DNA from 3 places in the Thioclava sp. JM3 genome. Region 2 is predicted to be linked to each of the others. Evidence: riboswitches for the same ligand, from Rfam matches in the RefSeq annotation. Region 2 holds a riboswitch; each other region holds the start of a gene.
What was found. Region 2 has a riboswitch for thiamine pyrophosphate ahead of thiM (hydroxyethylthiazole kinase). Riboswitches for the same ligand answer to the same signal wherever they lie in the genome.
Positions count from the first base shown of each region.

Region 1: it holds a riboswitch for thiamine pyrophosphate, as region 2 does, so the genes downstream of both, thiB (thiamine ABC transporter substrate binding subunit) here and thiM (hydroxyethylthiazole kinase) in region 2, are expected to answer to the same signal.
Region 3: it holds a riboswitch for thiamine pyrophosphate, as region 2 does, so the genes downstream of both, thiC (phosphomethylpyrimidine synthase ThiC) here and thiM (hydroxyethylthiazole kinase) in region 2, are expected to answer to the same signal.

Region 1 is NZ_NBOB01000003.1:144,104-149,084, reverse strand. It holds gene B6V73_RS06615 (ATP-binding cassette domain-containing protein) at 1-273, opposite strand, end outside; gene B6V73_RS06610 (thiamine/thiamine pyrophosphate ABC transporter permease ThiP) at 257-1,819, opposite strand; gene thiB (thiamine ABC transporter substrate binding subunit) at 1,795-2,787, opposite strand; TPP riboswitch at 2,824-2,930, opposite strand; gene B6V73_RS06600 (DUF4139 domain-containing protein) at 3,104-4,705, shown strand; gene B6V73_RS06595 (hypothetical protein) at 4,737-4,981, opposite strand, start outside.
Region 2 is NZ_NBOB01000002.1:104,897-109,877, reverse strand. It holds gene tenA (thiaminase II) at 1-378, opposite strand, end outside; gene thiD (bifunctional hydroxymethylpyrimidine kinase/phosphomethylpyrimidine kinase) at 375-1,178, opposite strand; gene thiE (thiamine phosphate synthase) at 1,175-1,789, opposite strand; gene thiM (hydroxyethylthiazole kinase) at 1,786-2,574, opposite strand; TPP riboswitch at 2,636-2,730, opposite strand; gene B6V73_RS03845 (cytochrome c) at 3,041-3,496, shown strand; gene B6V73_RS03840 (PQQ-binding-like beta-propeller repeat protein) at 3,540-4,981, shown strand, end outside.
Region 3 is NZ_NBOB01000011.1:48,102-53,082, forward strand. It holds gene B6V73_RS17730 (S8 family peptidase) at 1-1,190, shown strand, start outside; TPP riboswitch at 1,274-1,394, shown strand; gene thiC (phosphomethylpyrimidine synthase ThiC) at 1,509-3,305, shown strand; gene B6V73_RS17740 (FAD-dependent oxidoreductase) at 3,302-4,270, shown strand; gene thiS (sulfur carrier protein ThiS) at 4,239-4,436, shown strand; gene B6V73_RS17750 (thiazole synthase) at 4,438-4,981, shown strand, end outside.

The DNA.
Region 1 (4,981 bases), on a different contig from region 2:
GTTGGTCTCCAGCCGCAGATGCGGGAAGAGGTTCTGATCCTGAAACAGGATCGAGAGCGGACGCTCGCCGGGGGGCGCCGCGGTGATGTCCTCGCCGCACCAGAGCACCCGCCCCCGGGTCGGCCCAAGAAACCCCGCAAGTACCGAGAGCAGCGTCGACTTGCCCGCCCCCGAGGGGCCAATCAGCGCGACCCGCGCGCCGGCCGGGATCGTGAAATCGGCTTCGAGGCGGAAATCGCCCTGTTCGATCAGAAGCTTATCGAGGGTCAGCATAATGCCCCGCGCGGTCGAGCGCCCAGAAGAGCGCGAAAGTGAGGATCAGCAGCAGGCTCGCAGCGCCCGCCGCCTGATCCAAGCGATAAGAGCCCATGAGCTGGAAAAGCGCCAGCGGAAGGGTGCGGGTCTGGCCATCCGAGAACAGCGTGATGACGCCCAGATCGCCCATCGAGAAGGCCGCGGCCAGCCCCGCCGAGAACCCCAGCGGCCGGGCAAGGCGCGGAACCGTCAGCAGACGAAGCCGGGCAATGCCGCGCAGCCCGAGCGAGGCGGCGAGCCGGTCGTAATCGGCCTGCAGCGTGCGGATCTCGGGCATCAGGATGCGGGTAGCAAAAGGCACCGATAGCGCGGCGTTGGTCAGCAGCACCATTGGCAGCGCGAGGCTCGTCGGGTTCACGAAGGGCCGCGCGATCAGGAAGGCGCCGGTGCCCATCACGAGGCTCGACGCTGTCATCGGCAGCATCGCCGCGATCTCCGCCCAGCGCTGCCGGGTCGCCACCAGTGCGAGCGGCAGGGCGATGGCGAGCGTCACAACCGTGGAGAGCAGCGCGATCACCAAAGAGGTCAGCGTCGCGGGCCAGACCATCTCGGGCAGGTTGGCCACCGCCGGGATGCCCCGGGCGAAAACGGTGCCGATGGGAAGCAGCAGGAAGGCGCTTGCGAGCCCGATCGCGAGCGCGTCGAAGAGCGCACGCCCTATCCCGCCGGACAGCTGCGGGATCGGCGCGGCGCGGCGGTCATGCCCCGCGCCGAAACTCGACGGCAGGGTGGCGCGCGCCGCGATCAGCAGCGCCGCGACCGAGATCGCGACCTGCACCAGCGCAAGGCTCGCCGCGCGGCCCATGTCGAAATCGAAGCGGAAGGCCTGATAGATCGCCAGCTCCACCGTGGTCGCGCGCGGCCCGCCGCCAAGGGTCAGGGCCACCGCGAAGGACGTCAGGCAGACGAGGAAGATCGCAAGGAACGCTCCGGGCAGCACGCTGCGCAGCATCGGACGTTCGAGGTGACGCGTGACCTCCGCAGGGCCGAAGCCGAGGGTCGCGGCAAGGCGAAACCGCTCGGCCGGGATCGCCTCCCAGCCGTGCAGGATCATCCGGGTCGCAAGCGGCAGGTTGAAGAAAACATGGGCCACGATGACGCCCTGCGCGCCGTAGATCGAAATCGGATCGATGCCGAGCGGGGCGAGGGCCGCATTGACCAGCCCGCGCCGCCCGAAGACCGCGATCAGCCCGAAGACCGCGACGATCACCGGCAGGATGAAGGGAGCCCCCAGGAGCGAAATCAGCAGTCCGCGCCCGGCGAAGCGGCGGCGATGCAGCGCACGGGCGACCGGCACCGCCAGCGCGCAGGAGATCAGCGCCGAGGCCGCCGCCTGCCAGAGCGTGAAGCGGATCGCGGCGAGATCGGTTTCGCGCAAGCCGGTCAGCCCGCCTGCCCGGAGCGCCACTGCCGCCAAAGTGCCAAGGACAAGCGCGGCCAAAGCCGCACCCGCCAGCACCGCCCAGATGGGCGTGCCTCTTATCTGGAGAAGGCGCGTTGCCATTCTTCCAGCGCCGGACCGCGCAGTTTCTCGGCCTCGGTCTCACCCAGATAGAGCGTCTTGTCGGGCATCGGGAGTTTCTGGAACACTTCCGGCAGCTGATCGTGGGGCAGTTTCGCCGGGAAGGACCAGTTCGCCGTCGCGATCATGCCTTGGAAATCGGGGCTGAGCACGTAATCCATGAATTTCTGCGCCAGCTCGGGATGTTTCGAGGTCTTGAGCTGCGCGACCAGTTCGGGGGTGAAGTAATGCCCCTCGGGGAAGATCGCGGCGGCCTTGGAGTCGTCGTCCTCGGCCATGATGTGATAGGCGGGCGAGGTGACATAGCTCAGTACCATATCCGCCTCGCCATCGGTGAACATGCCGTAGGCCTCCGACCAGCCCGGCGTCACGGTCAGCACCTTGGGCGCGATTTTCGTCCACGCCTCTTCGGCCTTGTCGCCATAGATGTCCTTCACCCAGAGCAACAACGACAGACCCGCGACCGAACTGCGCGGATCCTCGATGACGATCTTGTAGGCGTCGTCGGGCGCATCCAGCAGATTCTGGAAGCTCGTGGGCGGGTTCTTCAGCTTGGTCTTGTCATAGACGAAGGCCAGTTCAGACCAGTCGAAAGGCAGGAAGATCGGATCGTTCCACTTGACCGGCATGGTCAGGTCGGAGGTGTCTTCGTTATGCGGGGCGAACAGGCCGCTGGCGCGCGCCTTCGCGGTCACGTCGGTGTTCAGACCGATCGCGACATCGGCGGAGGTCTTGTCACCTTCGAGCAGGATGCGCGGCAGCACGTCGCCCGCCACGAATTTCAGATCGCAATCGCAGGTCGCCTCGAACCCCTTCTCGATCGCGGGGCCGGGGCCCCATTCGCTCGTGAAATAATCAGGCGCATAGACGGTGAGCACGGGCTTGTCCTCGGCCGCCGCCATCGTGGCGATCAGGCTCAGGGCTCCCGCAAGCATCAGGTGGGTTTTCATGCCTCACTCCTTGGGCTTGCCGGGCGGAGTGGGGCCGGACTATCCGGCTACCTTCCCTCCGCCGGTCTTAACCGGTTCAGGTTCAACGGGTTCGCGCGGATCGCATCTCAGCCAGCCTTGCGCTGGCACCCCGAGGTAGGGCGCAACCTAAGCGCGCGGGGCTTCGGACGCAAGGGCAAGTAGGCACCGCGCCCCTGATCCGCGCCCGGACGCTCTGGCGAGTTCCCGCCAGTGACGACCCGCGCCGGATTTCAATGGCTTGCAACTGCGCGCGGGGCGACGCAGGCTCGATCCGGAACGGATTTGGGAGGAACCGATGCGCATTACCCTGACGGCGGCCCTTATGGCCGCGACCGCCCTGCCCGCCTTGGCCGACACGATCGAGGCGCCGGGCAAGATCACGGCCGTGACGCTCTTTCCGCAGGGCGCGCAGGTGGTGCGGCAGGTGGAGGTGAAGGCGCCCGAGGGCAGCCATGACCTGCTGGTTCCGGGGTTTCCCGAAGGCACCGACATCTCGACGCTGCGGGTGTCGGGTGACGGTGTGCAGATCGGCGCGGTGAGCCTGATCTCAGGGCGCGCGCCGGCGACCAGCGGAACCGAAAGCGCGGCGGTGAAGGCTGCGCGTGACCGGCTGGCCTCTGCAAAGGAAGCCCTTGCGGAAAAGGAAGACGCGGTGGCCGTGATCCGCGCCAAGGCGCAGGCCGCGCGCGACCAGATCACATATCTCAAGAACACCGACTCGCAGGTCACCGCGCCCGAACAGCTGCGCGCGCTGGCGCAGATGGTGGAGGATCAGATTCTCTCGGCCACCGAACGCGCAATCGCCGCCGAAGCGGAAGCGCGCCGCGCGGAAGCCGCGCTCGACCCCGCGAAAGAGGCGGTGAAGCAGGCGCGAGCGGCGCTCGATGCGCTGCTGAACCCGGCGAAAGATCGAGAGATGCTCAGCGCGAAGGTGCAGGGCTCGGGCACGCTGACGATCACCTCTTACGTTAACAATGCCGGGTGGCAGCCCTCCTATGATCTGCGGCTGGACCGCGACAAGGGCGCGGTGGATATGGAGCGCTTCGTCTCGGTCCATCAGGCCACCGGCGAGGACTGGCGTAACGTCGACCTGACGCTCTCGACCGCTCGCCCCGGTGGGCGCGCAGAGCCGGGCGAAGTCTATCCGCGCCTCGCGCACATCGGCGACCCGGATGCGCCGCCCGCACCGGTGCCGATGAAGCGCTCCCTCGCGGCATCGGATGGCGCCGCCGCGCCGATGGCGGAAGCAGCGATCAGCGACCGCGCCGATCTTCAGATGCAGGGCGAAACGGTGACCTACCATTACCCGAGCGCGGTCGATCTGCGCGACGGGGTCGACGATCTCCGCCTGAGCCTCGATTCCAAGACCCTCCCGATGGAGGTCTTCGCCGAAGCCGCCCCGCTGACCGATCCGCAGGCCTATCGCGTGGCCGAGGGCAAGAACGAGACCGGCGAGATCCTGTTGCCCGGCCCCGCGAACCTCTATGCCGATGGCGCGCTGGTCGGCCAGTCGCATCTGCCGATGGTGGCGGCAGGGGATGACCTGACGCTGGGCTTCGGGCCGATCGAGGGCATTCGCGTGGACCGCCGCATGCCCGACACGATGGAGGGCGATAGCGGCTTCATTTCCAAGTCGAACGAGCGCCGCGAAGTCGTCGAGATCGAGGTGAAGAACCTGACGGACAAAGGCTGGCCGATGCGGGTGATCGACCGGGTACCCTATTCCGAACAGGAAGACCTGAAAATCACCACCAAGGCGACCCCGCCCGCGAGCGAGACCGATTACGACCATCGCCGCGGCGTGCTCGCATGGCGCTTCGATCTGGGCGCGGACGAGACCAAGACGATCCGCACCGAGACCACGCTGAGTTGGCCCACCGACAAGGTGCTGCGCTAGGTCAGCGTAACGCAAAGGCCTCCGCGCGCGATCAGGCTGCGTTTCGCGGGTTCGCCGCAGCCCGCAGTTTCGCGAGCAACGCTGGCGACAGGCGCAGGAACCCGCGCGCGGGCGGTTCGGCCTTCGCCGCCTCGGGGGGCTGTGTCTCTGCACCGCCGGTCTTTTCGGTCGCCTTGGCCGCCTTCTCCTCCGGCACGGCTTGCGCCCCCGCCGCCTGCGCCGCGGCATACTCGGCGGCGGCGGCCTGTGCCGTCACCGTTTCCGCCGCGCCCTGCC
Region 2 (4,981 bases):
GGGAAGATCGCCGATCGCAGCGCTGCGCAGCAGAAAAGAGACATAATGATCGCAGGCCGCCGAAGGCTCGATCCGCGCGAAATCTTCCGCCGAGACGCCGAACAGCCCCATGTAATGCGCGTGCAATTCGCGCTCGACGGCGATCGCTCCAGCCGCCGATCCCGCAAGCTGGGCCACGGTCGGCGCATCCGGGGCTTTGGCGGCGGCCAGCGCGAGCGCGCGGGCGAAGCCTTCGAGGTAATGTGCGTCCTGAATGATGTAGCCTTGGAAGGTTTCCCGATCGAGGCTTCCCTCTGCCAGTTCGCGATTGAAAGGCATGTCATGGATCTGGCGGCGCAGCGGCGCGGTCGCCTGCGCGAGGTCTTGGGCGAAGCTCATTTCTTCTTCTCCTGAAATCCGTGGAAATGGTTCACCGGCCCGTGCCCCGACCCGACAGTCAGCCGATCAGCTGCCGCAATCGCCGCGCTCAGATACGCCTTCGCCCGCTGGGTGGCCTCCGCGAGCGGCACCCCTGCCCCGAGCCATGTCGCCAGCGCCGAGGACAGGGTACAGCCCGTCCCGTGCGTGTTGCGCGTCGCGATGCGCGGTGCGTCAAGCCGGAGCTCTTCCTGCGCCGTGACCAGCAGATCCGGGCTTTGGTCGCCTTGCAGATGACCGCCCTTCAGCAGCACCGCACGCGGCCCGATCTCGCGCAGCGCATGGGCCTGATCGCGCATCTCGTCGAAGCGCGTCGCCTCGGCGCAGCCCAGCAGATCGGCGGCCTCGGGCAGGTTCGGCGTGACCAGATCGGCCCGGGGCAGCAGGCTGTGCAGCGCGGTCACCGCCGCCTCTGCCAGCAGCCGATCGCCGCCTTTCGCGACCATCACCGGATCGAGCACTACCGGACAGTCGAGCCCGGGCAGCCTCTCGGCCACAGTCTCGATGATCGCGGCATCGCCCAGCATTCCGATCTTAATCGCGTCGATACGAACGTCTTCGCGCAGCGATGCCAACTGAGTTGCGATCAGCGCCGTGTCGCACAGGCTCACCGCCTGCACGCCGCGCGTGTTCTGGGCGGTCAGCGCGGTAATCACGCTCATCGCGTAGCCACCATTGGCGGAGATGGCCTTGATATCGGCCTGAATGCCCGCCCCGCCCGATGGGTCGGAACCCGCGATGGTGAGAATATTGGGGATCATGTGTCGCTCCATGCGTTGCGCAGGGTTCGGGTGGCGCGCGCCATGTCAGGGGCACGCGAGATGGCGGAAATCACCGCGAGACCGGCACCGCCCGCCGCGCGGATTGCGGGCGCGTCAGTGGCAGTGATCCCGCCGATCGCGAGGCAGGGAAGATCGGTGCGCGAAACGATCCGGGCAAAGCCTGAATGGCCGATCGGGGCGGCATGGTCGGGCTTCGAGCCGGTCGCATGGATCGGACCGACGCCGAGATAATCGATGCCGGGAGGAACGGCGGCGATCTGCGCCTCGGTCTCGATCGAGAGGCCTAGGAGCATGTCGGGCCCGATCCGGCGGCGGATCGCGGCGGGGTCGCCATCGCTCTGGCCGATATGCAGCCCGGCGGCCCCAATCTCGATGGCCACCGCGACCCTATCGTTCACGATCAGCGGCACGTCATAGGGGGCAAGCGCTTCGACCAGCGTCCGGGCCAGCGCGGCGAATTCCGCATCGGGGAGCACCTTGTCGCGCAGCTGCACCCAGCCTGCACCGCCCCGTGCCGCGGCCACGGCTTGCGCGAGCACCGGCTGCGGGGCGGCCGGGTCGGTGACGAAACAGATGGACGGGATCATCATGCGGATTCGATCCGAGCTCCGGCGCTCAGCGCCTCGGCGTCGATCGCATAGAGCGCATCGAGGAACGCGACCTGAAAACTTCCCGGGCCTGAGGCACTCGCCCCGGCGCTCTCCCCGGCGAGCCCGAAATAAGCCAGCGCCGCGACGACCGCCTCGAAGCGAGGCTGTCCCGCGAGAAACGCAGCCACCAGACCGGTCAGCGAACAGCCCAAAGCGGTCACGCGCGGCATCATCGCATGGCCATTGGCGACCCGCGCAGCGCGCTCCCCATCCGTCACAAAATCGACCGCGCCAGTCACCGCAACCACGGCCCCGCTCATCCGGGCCAAGGCCCGTGCGGCGCCTTCCGCGGTCTCGACACTCTCAGTGGAATCCGCCCCTTTCCCCGCGCCAGCCTCGCCCGCAAGCGCAAGGATCTCCGACGCGTTGCCGCGGATTGCCTTCGGGCGCAGTTCCACGAGCCGCGCACCGAGCGCTCGCCGATAATCCGTCGCGCCGACCGCGACAGGGTCTAGCACCCACGGGGTTCCCTGCGCGCTCGCGACCTTGGCCGCCGCCGCCATCGCCTCCGCCCAGGGCGGCGACACCGTGCCGATATTGATGCTGAGCGCCTGCGCGAGTCCGGCGAACTCGGCCGCCTCCTCGCGCGCATGCACCATCGCGGGCGAGGCGCCGGAGGCGAGCAGAACATTCGCCATCACGTTCATCGCGACGTAATTGGTGATGTTGTGAACGAGCGGCGCGGTCTGCCGCATCGCCGCGAGATATTGTCCGGGATCTTCCATCGCTCTCTCCTTGGCTGCGGGCATCAGGAGAAGTGCGAGGGGGCAAAGGCGGGAACGCGCCTGACCGTCTCACGCGCCTCCCTCCGCCGGCATTATCCGGTTCAGGTTCTAAGGGTTCGTCTCAGCCCGGTTGCCCGAGCGCCCCTGTCGCTTCGCTCCGAGAGGTGACAGCCTTCGCGCCGCCTGTCAAGCCGGGTCAGACGAGGCGCCCACAGCTTCGCCGCGATCAGCATCCAGCGCATATCCTTGAACGGCGGAACCATTCTGGTCGCGGTCATATGGCAGGCCGGAAAGAGCGAAGATACCGGCGTCGTTTTCGGATCCGCTTTCCCATCCGAAACATGCTCGGTGCAGACCCGTCTGCCTGATGCCCGCAAAGCAGAATGGAACAAATGCCCCTTGCATCCGTTGGGGAACCATATCCCCCACCGCTCCGTCCCAGCATTATTGAGCGAGGTTTTTTAGCATGAGACGTCTAGACACGCATTCCGGAACGGCCCTGACCGGCCTCGTTACCGCCCTTGTCCTCTGCGCGAGCGCAGCCTACCCGGGCTCTTCGGACCAGCAGGCCCTTTTCACATCCAAGCAGGCATCGTCAGGCCACGACGTGTACAAGAAGCACTGCGCCGATTGTCATGGCAGCGATCTGATGGGGGATGCAGGCCCGGCACTGGCGGGCAAGAAATTCGCCGACAGCCTCGATTACAGCGGCATGACCGGCAAGCAACTATACGACTTCATCGCGAAGCACATGCCCAAGGATGACCCGGGCGAGCTGACCGACAAGCAGTATCTCCAGACATTCGCCTATCTGCTTTGCAAGAACGGTTTCAAACCCGGGGACAGCGCGATCGACCAGAAAGCGATCGATGCGATGGACCTGCAGCCGTTGCCGGACTCGTCGCAGCCATCCTGCGACTGACCCGACCGCCGCGGCTGATCATTTCAAGAGAGGAGGACCGAACATGGCACATTTGCCACCATTCACCGCGACCTCGCGAGGCGCCGTCCGACCTCTGATCCTGTCCGTATGCGTGGCGGCCCTGCCGGCACTTGCGCACGCGAAGCAGAGTGACGAGATCCAGGGCACGAGCGACACGAACCGCGCACAGATGAAGGAGCTTCCCGCTTCGGCGAAGGTCGCTGTCGACGACAACGCGATGCGATCCGCCAAGGACAACAAGTCCGATTGGTTGCTGCATGGCCGGAGCTACAGCAATCAGCGCTATTCGCCACTCGACCAGATCACGACGGACAATATCGACAAGCTGCACCCGGTTGCCTTGGTGCAGACCGGAAAGGTCGCCAGCTTCGAGACCACGCCGATCGTCGTCGATGGCGTGATGTATATCTCGACACCGATGGTCGATAACGAGATGACGGTCATGGCCGTCGATGCCGCAACCGGCGAGACGTATTGGAGCACGACCTATGACATCTCGCAGGTCAAGACCTGCTGCGGCCCGGTAAACCGGGGCGTGGCCGTGGGTTACGGGAAGGTCTACATTGCGACGCTCGACGCCAATCTTCTCGCGCTCGACGCCAAGACAGGCGAAAAGGTGTGGAAGACCAATCTCGCAGACCCGCAAGCGGGATTCTCGGAAACGATGGCGCCGCAAATCTATGACGGCAAGGTGATCGTCGGCAGTTCCGGCGGCGAATGGCCGATCCGCGGCTTCGTCGCCGCGATCGATGCGAAGTCGGGCGAGGAAGTGTGGCGCTGGCACGCGACGGATCCCGACACGTTCGAGGGCGACTCGTGGAAGTCCGGTGGCGGCATGGTCTGGACGACCCCCGCAATCGATCCGGAGCGAAACATGGTGATCTTCAGCACCGGCAATCCGAACCCCGACCTCGACGGCTCTAGCCGCAAAGGCGACAACCTCTATACCGACTCGATCGTCGCGCTCGATGCCGATACCGGCAAGCGCAAATGGCACTATCAGGAGGTCAAGCACGACGTCTGGGATTATGACGCCGTCAGCAATGTCGTGCTCTTCGACGCCAAGGACTCCAACGGCAAGGTCGTTCCCGCTGCGGGCGAGGCCGGCAAGGTCGGCTGGCTCTATGTGGTGAACCGCGAAACCGGCGATCTGATCCGCAAGTCGGACCCGCTCGTGAAGATGTCGGACAACATGTTCACGCCGCCGACCAAGGACGGGGTTAAGATTCTGCCGGGCGCCAATGGCGGCGCGGAATGGTCGCCGCCGGCCTACTCGCCGGAGACCAACCTGTTCTACGTCATGGAAATGAACCAGTTGATGAACTTCACGACCGATGGCGAAACGACGACGCTGCCGGGTACGCTTCGGCTGGGCAGTACGTTCAAGAACGTCAAGGGCGACGAGGCGATGCAGACCGGCGTGCTCGACGCGGTGAACGTCAACACCGGCAAGGTCGAGTGGAG
Region 3 (4,981 bases), on a different contig from region 2:
GCGAATTCCCCGAGCTGACAGGTCAGCAAATCGTGCAGATCCTCGAGACCAGCGCGACCGATCTCGGCGCGGTCGGCATCGACCCGGTTTATGGCTGGGGAGAGCTCAATCTGCGGCAGGCACAGGCACCTACCGGGACGCTGAAGGTCGAGACGACCAGCTCTCTCGACGGCCCCTCCGTGCCCGCAGCCCGAAGCGCGATCAGCGCAAGCCGCGGCGTCGCCGGGGCCCTGCGCGCGACGCTCTCCAACCAGCGAATGATCGTCACCGATGCCTTTGATCGGGGCTATCATGTGCCGACCAGCAGCTTCGTGGCGGATTACGCGGATGCCAGCGCCGCCCGAGCCGCGACGGAAGCCTTCGCGATGGGACGGACGGATGCGATCAATCTGAGCGCGGGCACCGGCACCTTGTCACTGTCGCGCGGCGACGGTTCCGCGATTGCCGGAACAGGCTGGGTCGACAGCGCCGCGATGGCCGCGCCATACCTGAAATCTTTCGATGCCACATCCGCGCTGCATTACGAAATCGGCCTCGGCGACGGGCTGTCCGCGTCGATTTCGCAGGCAGGCGGCGGGGCTGGCGATATCACCTCGCATTACGTCGCCGGCTCGCTCAGTGCCCGGTTTGGCACCGGCAAGCTCTCGATGACCGTCGGCAGCCTGCATGAAGACGGCGGCTTCCTGGGAACCTCGGTGGGCGGCGCGTTCGGTGGCGGCCTGTCCAGCGATACCCGCTTCGTTCAGCTCGGCATGAACGTCGCCCTCGGTGACGGCACCTCTCTCGCGTTCACCGCGGCCAATGGCAGTTCGAACTTCTCCGGAGACGGTTTGCTTCGCTCCGGCAGTGGGCTGCACTCGAACGCCTATGCCGTGGGCCTGAGCAAGACAGGGTTTCTGTCCGGCGATGATCGTGTCTCCATCGGGATTTCGACGCCGATCTCGCTTGCCTCGGGCAAGATGACGATGAGCGTGCCGACCGCCGTCGGGGCCGCCGTCGGAAACGCGCGCTCCGACAAGGTGGTGATGACGACCTCCTCGGTGAATATCGAAAGCGCAGCACCTCAGCCCGACCTTCAGTTCGGCTATTCGCGCACGGCCGGGATCGGTCGTCTCGGCGCGGGGCTTGTCTACGAACCCGGGAAGCGTTCCGCGATGGGGGTTTCGCTGGGATGGACGGCGCGCTTTTGAACCGCTGACGCCGGGCGCGCCTATCACGACCGCCGGATGTCGCGCGGACGCGCCTTGCCAGGTTCGCACTTCGCTCCTACAACAGGATCACGCAGGGGAGTCCCGCTTAGGGGACTGAGAGGCTGACAGGGTGAAAACCCGGTGACGCGACCCTTTGAACCTGACCCAGTTGATACTGGCGTAGGAAGCTAGGCGCGCAGACCGGGAAGAGTCTTTCTCTCGTTGCGAGCCATGACAAAAGGCCGTTCGGCCTTTGGTTTCCCAAGCGTCTCTCAATTGGTGTCCTTTGAGATCGAATGCTTGAGGAGCACCGAAACGATGAACATTCCCAACCCCAAGATCACCACCGGTCCGCTGCCGGCGTCGCGCAAGATCTACGTCGAGGGCGCTTTGCATGAAGGTCTGCGCGTGCCGATGCGCGAGATCGCCATGCACCCCACTGCCGGGGAAGCACCGCTGCCGGTCTATGACAGTTCGGGCCCTTACACCGACGCCGAGGTCACGACCGATATCAATGCCGGTCTCGCGCCGCTGCGCCGGGCATGGATCGAGGCGCGCGGCGATGTCGAGCGATATACCGGGCGCGATGTCCGGCCCGAGGATAACGGCTTTGCCCAAGGGGCGCGGCTGACGCCGGAATTCCCAGTCAAGCCGCACCCGACGCGGGCCAAGGGCGACCGCGCGGTGACGCAGTTGGCCTATGCCCGCGCAGGCATCATCACGCCCGAGATGGAGTTCGTCGCGATCCGCGAGAACCAGCTGCGCGAGGCCGTAGGACCGCACGACGGGCAGGACTGGGGTGCAAACCTGCCTGATTACGTGACGCCGGATTTCGTGCGCGACGAGATCGCAGCGGGTCGCGCGATCATTCCGGCCAATATCAACCACCCGGAATCCGAACCGATGATCATCGGGCGCAATTTCCTCGTGAAGATCAACGCCAACATGGGCACTTCCGCCGTCACCTCCTCGATGGAGGAAGAGGTCGACAAGCTTGTCTGGGCGATCCGCTGGGGCGCCGACACGGTGATGGACCTCTCGACCGGGCGCAACATCCACAACACCCGCGAATGGATCATCCGCAACAGCCCCGTGCCGATCGGGACCGTGCCGATCTATCAGGCGCTGGAGAAGGTGAACGGCATCGCCGAGGACCTGACATGGGAGGTCTTCCGCGACACGCTGATCGAACAGGCCGAGCAGGGCGTCGACTACTTCACGATCCATGCAGGGGTGCGTCTGCACATGGTGCCAATGACGGTGGAGCGCGTGACCGGGATCGTCAGCCGGGGCGGCTCGATCATGGCGAAATGGTGCCTGCATCACCACAAGGAGAGCTTCCTCTACGAGCATTTCGAAGAGATCTGCGACATCTGCCGCCGCTACGACGTCTCGTTCAGCCTCGGCGACGGGCTGCGTCCGGGATCGATCGCGGATGCCAATGACGCCGCGCAATTTGCCGAGCTGGAGACGCTGGGCGAACTGACGAAGATCGCTTGGGCGAAGGACTGTCAGGTGATGATCGAAGGCCCCGGTCACGTCGCGATGCACAAGATCAAGGAAAACATGGACAAGCAGCTGGAGTGCTGCCACGAAGCGCCGTTCTACACACTCGGTCCGCTGACCACGGATATCGCGCCGGGTTACGACCACATCACCTCGGGGATCGGGGCGGCGATGATCGGTTGGTTCGGCTGCGCGATGCTGTGCTACGTCACGCCGAAGGAACATCTGGGCCTGCCCGACCGCGACGACGTGAAGACCGGCGTGATCACCTACAAGATCGCCGCCCATGCCGCCGATCTGGCCAAGGGGCTGCCCGGCGCGCAGCGGCGCGACGATGCGCTGAGCCGCGCGCGTTTCGAGTTCCGCTGGGAAGACCAGTTCAACCTCTCGCTCGACCCCGATACGGCGCGGGAATTCCACGACGAGACGATGCCGAAAGAGGCCCACAAGGTCGCGCATTTCTGCTCCATGTGCGGGCCGAAATTCTGCTCGATGCGGATTTCGCACGACATCCGCGCCGAGGCGCAGAAAGAGGGGATGGAGAGCATGGCCGCCAAGTTCCGCGAAGGCGGGGAGCTTTATGTGCCCCTCAAGGGGTCGGGCGAATGATCACCATCGCAGGCGGCGGCCTCGCGGGGCTGTCCTCGGCGCTCGAACTGGCGCGCGCCGGGGCTGCGGTGCGGGTCTTCGAGGCGGCAGAGGAGATCGGGGCGGGCAGTGTGTCGCGCTATGCGGGCGGGATGCTGGCGCCGTGGTGCGAAGCCGAAAGCGCCGAGGAGGCGGTGGTCACGCTGGGCGCGCGCGCGGCAGACTGGTGGGCCGAGATCACGCCGGTCACGCGGCGCGGCACGTTGGTCCTCGCCCCACCGCGCGACAGTGCGGAACTGACGCGCTTCGCCCGCCGCACCTCCGGCCATCGCACGCTCGATCAGGCGGCGATCACCGAGATGGAGCCGTCCCTCGCGGGGCGGTTCGCACGCGGGCTGTATTTCGCGGAGGAGGCGCATCTCGACCCGCGCCGCGCGCTGCGCGATCTGGCGCGGGCCGCGCGTGACGCCGGGGTCGAGATCGTGTTGGGAACCACGGCCCCCGCGCAGGTGGATCTCGATTGCACCGGCTTTGCCGCCGACCTGCCTGACCTGCGCCCGGTGCGCGGCGAGATGGCGATCCTGCACTGCCCGGAGGTCGAGATCACCCGCACCCTGCGCCTGCTGCACCCGCGCATCCCGCTCTATCTCGTGCCGCGCGGGCAGGGCGTCTACATGATCGGCGCGACGATGATCGAAAGCGCCGCGACGCGCCCGATCACGCTGCGCTCGCTGACCGAAATGCTCAGCGCCGCTTTCACGCTGCATCCCGGCTTTGCCGAGGCGAGCGTGATCGAGACCGGGGCAGGGCTGCGCCCGGCCTATCCCGACAACCTGCCCCGCCTCGAGAGGCACGGCGGGACGCTTCATCTCAACGGGCTTTATCGCCACGGCTTCCTGCTTGCGCCTGCGATGGCGGCCCGTGTCCCGCAACATTTCTTTCCGGAAGGCTCCGATGCAGATCATCGTCAACGCGAAACCGCATGAGATTGCCGCGCAGGACCTCGCAGCCGCGCTGGCGGAGCTGGGCTTTGCCAATCCCGCCATCGCCACCGCGCTGAACGGACAGTTCGTGCCCCGGGCCAACCGCGCGGCGACGCGGCTCACCGAAGGCGACCGGCTCGAAGTGCTCGCACCGATGCAGGGGGGCTGAGATGAAACTCTATGACACCGAACTCACCTCGGCGCTGCTTCTGGGCACGGCGCAATATCCCTCGCCCGCGATCTTGTGCGAGGCGATCCGCGCCAGCGGCTGCGAGGTCATCACCGTAAGCCTGCGCCGCGAGGCCACGGACGGCGCGGGCACGCAGTTCTGGGACATGCTGCGCGAGACCGGGATGCGGGTGCTGCCCAACACCGCGGGCTGCCATTCGGCGCGGGAGGCCGTCACCACCGCGCGGATGGCGCGCGAGGTCTTCGGCACCGATTGGATCAAGCTGGAGGTGATCGGCCATGCCGACACGCTGCAACCCGATGTCTTCGCGCTCGTCGAGGCGGCGCGGACCCTCGCGCGCGATGGCTTCAAGGTCTTTCCCTACACCACCGATGACCTGATCGTCGGCGAGCGGCTGCTGGAGGCCGGCTGCGAGGTGCTGATGCCATGGGGCGCGCCGATCGGCTCGGGGCAGGGGCTGCGCAACCCCGATGCGCTGCGCGCGATGCGGGCGCATTTCCCGACCGTGCCGCTGATCGTCGATG